Linked DNA regions of Bradyrhizobium sp. WD16. The protein of the gene in region 1 interacts with the protein of each later gene in a pairwise test. Links are inferred from orthologs where the notes say so. Each region holds a gene or a part of one and is shown on either strand. Other genes may lie near its edges. The genes, in order: eno and rpe.

What was found.
Region 2: the proteins of eno (region 1) and rpe interact in binary tests that used the Escherichia coli proteins (3 or more experiments, as listed by UniProt). The link is inferred for Bradyrhizobium sp. WD16 from one-to-one orthologs.

Annotation. Positions count from the first base shown.
Region 1 is NZ_CP028908.1:4,497,896-4,501,093, forward strand. The notes cover bases 1-2,880. They hold eno (phosphopyruvate hydratase), read left to right. Parts: upstream 1-732; coding sequence 733-2,028; downstream 2,029-2,880. Other genes in these bases: kdsA (3-deoxy-8-phosphooctulonate synthase), read left to right, coding at 1-81; queF (preQ(1) synthase), read right to left, coding at 92-577; DB459_RS20915 (hypothetical protein), read left to right, coding at 2,227-2,880. Outside these bases: more of DB459_RS20915, read left to right, coding at 2,881-3,030; DB459_RS20920 (septum formation initiator family protein), read left to right, coding at 3,075-3,198. UniProt on the Escherichia coli protein: Catalyzes the reversible conversion of 2-phosphoglycerate (2-PG) into phosphoenolpyruvate (PEP). It is essential for the degradation of carbohydrates via glycolysis.
Region 2 is NZ_CP028908.1:3,965,489-3,968,795, reverse strand. What follows is about bases 319-3,307. They hold rpe (ribulose-phosphate 3-epimerase), read left to right. Parts: upstream 319-1,456; coding sequence 1,457-2,158; downstream 2,159-3,307. Other genes in these bases: purB (adenylosuccinate lyase), read left to right, coding at 2,155-3,307; oxlT (oxalate/formate MFS antiporter), read right to left, coding at 319-1,257. In the rest of the region: more of oxlT, read right to left, coding at 1-318. UniProt on the Escherichia coli protein: Catalyzes the reversible epimerization of D-ribulose 5-phosphate to D-xylulose 5-phosphate.

The DNA.
Region 1 (3,198 bases):
AACATGGTGCCGCTCAAGGAGTTCGAGGCCCTGGTGGCGCGGCTCCAGGCCTTCGACCGGCTGTCGAAGAATCTCGGCTAGGCGCCGCCGCTCAGCCGCGGCCGCGATAGGCCGCGACGCCCTGGTCGGGCAGCCACAGGTTCTTGGGCGCGCGGCCGGTCTGCCAGAACACGTCGATGGGAATGCCGCCGCGCGGATACCAGTAGCCGCCGATGCGCAGGAAGCGCGGCTCGAGTTCGCGGACGAGGCGCTTGCCGATCGAGACGGTGCAGTCCTCGTGGAAGGCGCCATGGTTGCGGAAGCTCGCCAGATAGAGCTTGAGCGACTTCGATTCCACCAGCCAGTCGCCGGCGACGTAATCGATCACCAGGTGAGCGAAATCCGGCTGGCCGGTGATCGGGCACAGGGCGGTGAATTCCGGCGCGGTGAAGCGGATCAGGTAATCGTCGCCCCGGTGGGGGTTGGGAACGCGGTCGAGCGTCGCCGTCTCCGGCGAGGCGGGCAGCGGCACGGGCTGGCCGAGCTGCAGGGCGGGGGCTTTTGATTTCGGTCGTCTGGCCATGGGGGTCTCCATCATCCCTGATAGCCAATCCCGCCGCTGCGGTCATCGCCGCCGGGGCATTTTTTGCATGGTAACGAGCCGGTGGTCAGGCGGCATGGGCGGCCTTTTCCGGCCGGCGGTGTTCCTGTAGAAGCGGCCGCAATCCGCCCAAAGCAGAGAAGGAAGCCCCCATGACCGCCATCGTCGACATCATCGGCCGCGAAATCCTCGACAGCCGTGGCAATCCCACCGTGGAAGTCGATGTTGTGCTGGAGGACGGCTCGCGCGGCCGTGCCGCGGTGCCGTCGGGAGCATCCACCGGCGCCCATGAGGCGGTGGAACTGCGCGACGGCGACAAGGCGCGCTATTCCGGCAAGGGGGTCCGCAAGGCCGTGGACGCCGTCAACGGCGAGATCTTCGAGGCCATCGGCGGCATGGATGCCGAGCGCCAGGTGCAGATCGACGAGGCCCTGATCGCCCTCGACGGCACGCCCAACAAGAGCCGCCTCGGCGCCAATGCCATTCTCGGCGTGTCGCTTGCGGTCGCCAAGGCCGCGGCTGAGGCCGCCGACCTGCCGCTGTATCGTTACGTCGGCGGCACCTCGGCGCGCACCTTGCCGGTGCCGATGATGAACATCATCAACGGCGGCGTGCATGCCGACAACCCGATCGATTTCCAGGAATTCATGATCATGCCGGTGGGCGCGGCGAATTTCGCCGACGCGCTGCGCTGCGGGGCGGAGATCTTCCACACCCTCAAGGCCGAGCTGAAAAAGGCCGGACACAACACCAATGTCGGCGACGAGGGCGGTTTCGCCCCGAACCTGCCGTCAGCCGACGCGGCGCTGGAATTCGTCATGGGGGCGATCGCCAAGGCCGGCTACAAGGCGGGCGGCGACGTCATGCTGGCGCTCGATTGCGCTTCCACCGAATTCTTCAAGGACGGCAAATACGTCTATGGCGGCGAGAACAAGACCCGCAACCGTTCCGAGCAGGCGAAGTATCTCGCCGACCTCGTTGCCCGCTATCCGATCGTCTCGATCGAGGACGGCATGGCGGAAGACGACATGGAAGGCTGGAAGGAACTGACCGACCTGATCGGCAGCAAGTGCCAGCTGGTCGGCGACGACCTGTTCGTCACCAATGTCACGCGGCTGGCGGACGGTATCAAGAACGGCCGCGCCAACTCGATCCTCGTCAAGGTCAACCAGATCGGCTCGCTGACCGAGACCCTGGCCGCGGTGGAGATGGCCTTCAAGGCCGGTTACACCGCCGTGATGTCGCACCGCTCCGGCGAGACCGAGGATGCCACCATCGCCGATCTCGCGGTCGCCACCAATTGCGGGCAGATCAAGACCGGTTCGCTGGCGCGCTCCGACCGCACCGCCAAGTACAACCAGCTCCTGCGCATCGAGCAGGATCTGGGGGCCCAGGCCCGCTATCCCGGGCTTTCCGCGGTCAAGAGCGCCGGGGCGCGCGGCGCCTGAACGGTGGGTTCCATCGCGGGTTCCTTGCTGCGGGCGAAAGGTTGTGCTGCTATGAAGCCTCGCCCGCCGGCAGCAGCGCCCAGCTCGTGGTGATTCACCCTTGAGCTGTTGGACTGTCCCGGCGTGGTGCGACAGGTCTTTGCACTGCACACGCTTTCAGTGGCCGCGCCGAGCGGCCATGCTGACGGGGAGCCACCGGTGGACCAGACCACGTACCCCTCTATCGGGGATCGCGCTGCCGCGACCGCCGCGCTGATCGCGCACGTCGTCAATTCCGTCGATCAGGCGAGGGCGGTGGCGGCGCCGTTCTTCCATCTCGAGTTCGACCGCGTCTTTCCCGACGCGGTCTATGATACGATGCTGCTGGCGATGCCGGAGTCGTCCGATTACCGGCCGATGCACGGCCGCAGCCGTAGCAACGATCTCGCCGACGGCACCCATACCCGCGTCAAGATCGATCTGTTTCCGGAATACATCCGCCACCTGCCGGCGCCCAAGCTCGCGGTCTGGCGCATGGTCGGCGATGCCTTGTGTTCGGAGCCGCTCAAGAACGCCTTCCGGCGCAAGCTCGAGCCCGGGCTGCGCAAGCGCTTCGGCGAGGACTTCGCCGCCGTCGGGATGTATCCGATCCCGATCCTGACCCGCGACATCCCCGGCTATCGCATCGCGCCGCATACCGACACCCACTGGAAGGGCATTACCGTCCAGTTCTATCTGCCGGCGGACGACGCCAACACCGACATCGGCACCATCATGCACGAGGTCCGGCCCGACGGCTCGAAACCGAAGGCCGCGAAGATGCGGTTCGGCCGCAATTCGGGGTATGCCTTCGCGGTGGGGGACGACACCTGGCATTCCGCCGACCCGGTGCACGATCGTGTCAGGACCCGCGACAGCATCCTCCTGACCTATTTCGTCGATGCCGGGCCGCTGCGGGTCCTTCGTAACCGCGGCAAGCGTCTCGGTAATTTCGTCCTCAACGAAATCCGCCGCCGGATTTGATGTGCTTTTAAGCCGGCATTAACCGCGCCCTCGCATCGTGGGGCATGGTCTCCCGCACGCGATTCAAAGCCATTCTGACCGGCCTGGCGCTCTACGCCATGGCCGCGGCGCTGATCGCCTATTTCGGCGTCAATGCCTATACGGGCAAGTATGGCCTGACGGCGCGCG
Region 2 (3,307 bases), 530 kb from region 1 along the record:
GCGCCGGGCGAGGTAGTTCGCCCGCATCGGCTTGAGCACGAACACTGCAAGCAGCGCCGTGATGGCGTCCATGGCGATGATCAGGCCGAACACCGGCAGCCAGCTGCCCGTGGAACCGTAGACCATCGCGGCCACCGGACCACCGAGCACCGAGCCGATGCCCTGGGCCATGTAGAGAAAACCGTAATTGGTGGTGGCGTTGCGGGTGCCGAAGGTGTCGGTGAGGGTCGAGGGAAAGAGCGAGAAGATCTCGCCCCAACCGAAGAAAACGACGCCTGAGAGCAAGACGAACAGCGCCGCGTTGTCGCGGAACTGCAGCAGCATCCAGATCGACGCCGCCTCGAGCATGAAGGCGATCAGCATGGTGTATTCGCGGCCGATGCGATCGGAGACCCAGCCGAAGAACGGCCGGGTCAGGCCATTGGTCACGCGGTCGAACGTCAGGGCGAAGGGCAGCGCCGCAAGCCCGAATACCACGGTATCGGCAACGCCGAACGACTTGGCGAAACTGGCGAATTGCGAGATCACCATCAGCCCGCCGGTCGACATCATGGTCATCATCACGAACAGCAGCCAGAACACCGGCGTCTTGAGCATCGCGGTGGGCGCAACGTCCTTGACGGACGGCGCCGCGGCGAGCGGACGCGCGCTCTCGACCTCGCCGGCGGCGGGTTCGCGCAAGCCCAGCGCTGCGAGCGCGCCGACGATGCCGAGGATGGCGCCAAAGGTCACCAGCGTCGACTGATAGCCAGCACTCGCGATCATGCTGTCGATGGGGAAGGTCGTGAGAATGGCGCCGAAGCCGTAGCCGGCAGCGACCACCCCGGCGGCAAAACCGCGCCGATCCGGGAACCAGCGCACCATCAGCCCGACGATGCCGACATAAACGATGCCGGTCCCGACCCCGCAGAACAGGCCATAGGTCAGGTACAGCCCCCAGATGCCGCTAATATAGGCAGAACTGATCCAGCCCAGTCCCGAGAGCAGGCAGCCCACGGTGATCAGCAGCCTCGAGCCGAACCGATCGACCATCCAGCCCTGCAACGGCGACAGCCCGGTCTGAAGCACGATCAGCAGCGAGAAAGTGATCTGGATGGACGGCAGGTCGGCGCCTGTAGTGGATTGAAATGGTTTGACAAAAAGCGTCCAGACATATTGGGGGCTGGAGATCGCCATCATCGCCACGAGGCCGAGGCCGAGTTGGCCCCAGCGGGTCCTTGGCGGATCACTCGCGATGGTTTGAGTTAGCACAGTCATGGGAGGCCTCTTTACGGAGCGTTAATCAGGCCCTCTCTTCGCAAGGCACATGCCAACTGGCATTCCAAACACCAGAAACCGCATACGCGGTCGCAGGTTACCGGGCGACACGGCTGTGTACGTCGGGTTCGTCCGCGTTGCCCCTGCCCGGTCCACATGTTAGGCGGTGGCTGTCGGCCCTCGAGCCCGGAATTTCCAAATGTCATCTGCACCCGCAGCGCGCCCGCTGATCATCGCGCCGTCCGTTCTGGCGTCGGATTTCTCCAAGCTCGGCGAAGAGGTCCGCGCCATCGATGAGGCCGGCGCCGACTGGATCCACATGGACGTGATGGACGGCCATTTCGTCCCGAACATCTCCTTCGGCTCCGATGTCATCAAGGCGATGCGCCCGCATTCGAAGAAGATCTTCGACACCCATCTGATGATCTCGCCCTGCGATCCCTATCTCGAGGCCTTCGCCAAGGCCGGTTCGGATCAGATCATCGTCCACGTCGAAGCCGGCCCGCACCTGCACCGCTCGCTGCAGGCGATCCGCGCGCTCGGCAAGAGGGCTGGCGTCTCGCTCAATCCGGCGACGCCGGTCTCCAGCATCGAGAATGTCGTCGACATCCTCGACCTCGTTCTGGTGATGTCGGTCAATCCGGGCTTCGGCGGCCAGGCCTTCATTCCTGCCGCCATCGAGAAGGTGCGCCAGGTGCGGGCGCTGACCGCCGGCCGGCCGATCGACATCGAGGTCGACGGCGGCGTTACCCCGGACACGGTTGGGGCCATCGCCGCGGCGGGCGCCAATGCCTTCGTCGCCGGCTCTGCCGTCTTCAAGGGCGGCACCATCGAATCCTATCGCAACAACATCGCCGCCATCCGCCGCGCCGCGGCCGAAGCGCGCGGAGAAATCGCATGATCCCTCGTTACACCCGCCCCGAAATGGCTTCGATTTGGGAGCCTCAGACCCGTTTCCGGATCTGGTTCGAGATCGAGGCCCACGCCGCCGACGCCATGGCCGAACTCGGCGTCATTCCCAAGGAGGCGGCGCGCACCATCTGGGCGAAGGCGAAGGACGCGACCTTCAATGTCGAGCGCATCGACGAGATCGAGCGCGAGACCAAGCATGACGTCATTGCCTTTCTGACCCATCTCGCCGAGATCGTCGGCCCCGAGGCGCGTTTCGTCCACCAGGGCATGACCTCCTCCGACGTGCTCGACACCTGCTTCAGTGTCCAGCTGGTGCGTGCCGCGGATCTTTTGATCGCCGACGTCGACAAGGTTCTGGCGGCTCTCAAGCGCCGTGCCTTCGAACACAAAATGACCCCGAGCATCGGTCGCTCCCACGGGATCCATGCCGAACCGATTACCTTCGGCCTGAAGCTCGCCTATGCCTATGCGGAATTCACCCGCGCCCGGCAGCGCCTTGTCGCAGCCCGCCAGGAAATCGCCACCTGCGCCATCTCCGGTGCGGTCGGCACCTTCGCCCAGATCGATCCCAGGGTGGAGGCGCATGTCGCCAAGGCCATGGGCCTGAGCCCCGAACCGATCTCCACCCAGGTGATTCCGCGCGACCGTCACGCGATGTTTTTCGCCACGCTCGGCGTGGTTGCGGCTTCGGTCGAGCGGCTCGCCACCGAGATTCGCCACCTCCAGCGCACCGAAGTGCTCGAGGCGGAAGAGTATTTCTCGGAGGGCCAGAAGGGCTCCTCGGCGATGCCCCACAAGCGCAACCCGGTGCTGACCGAAAATCTCTCGGGCCTGTCGCGCATGGTGCGCGCCTTTGTGACCCCGGCGCTGGAGAACGTCGTGCTCTGGCACGAGCGCGACATTTCGCACTCCTCCGCCGAGCGCATGATGGCGCCCGATGCCACCGTGACGCTGGATTTTGCCCTCAACCGCCTCGCCGGTGTCGTCGACAAGCTCCTGGTCTATCCGCAGAACATGCAGAAGAACCTCGATCGGCTGGGTGGCCTCGTCCATTCGCAGCGCGTGCTGCTGGCGCTGACCCAGAAGGGCGCCAGCCGCGAGGAAGCGTATCGCCTGGTGCAGCGCAATGCCATGCCGG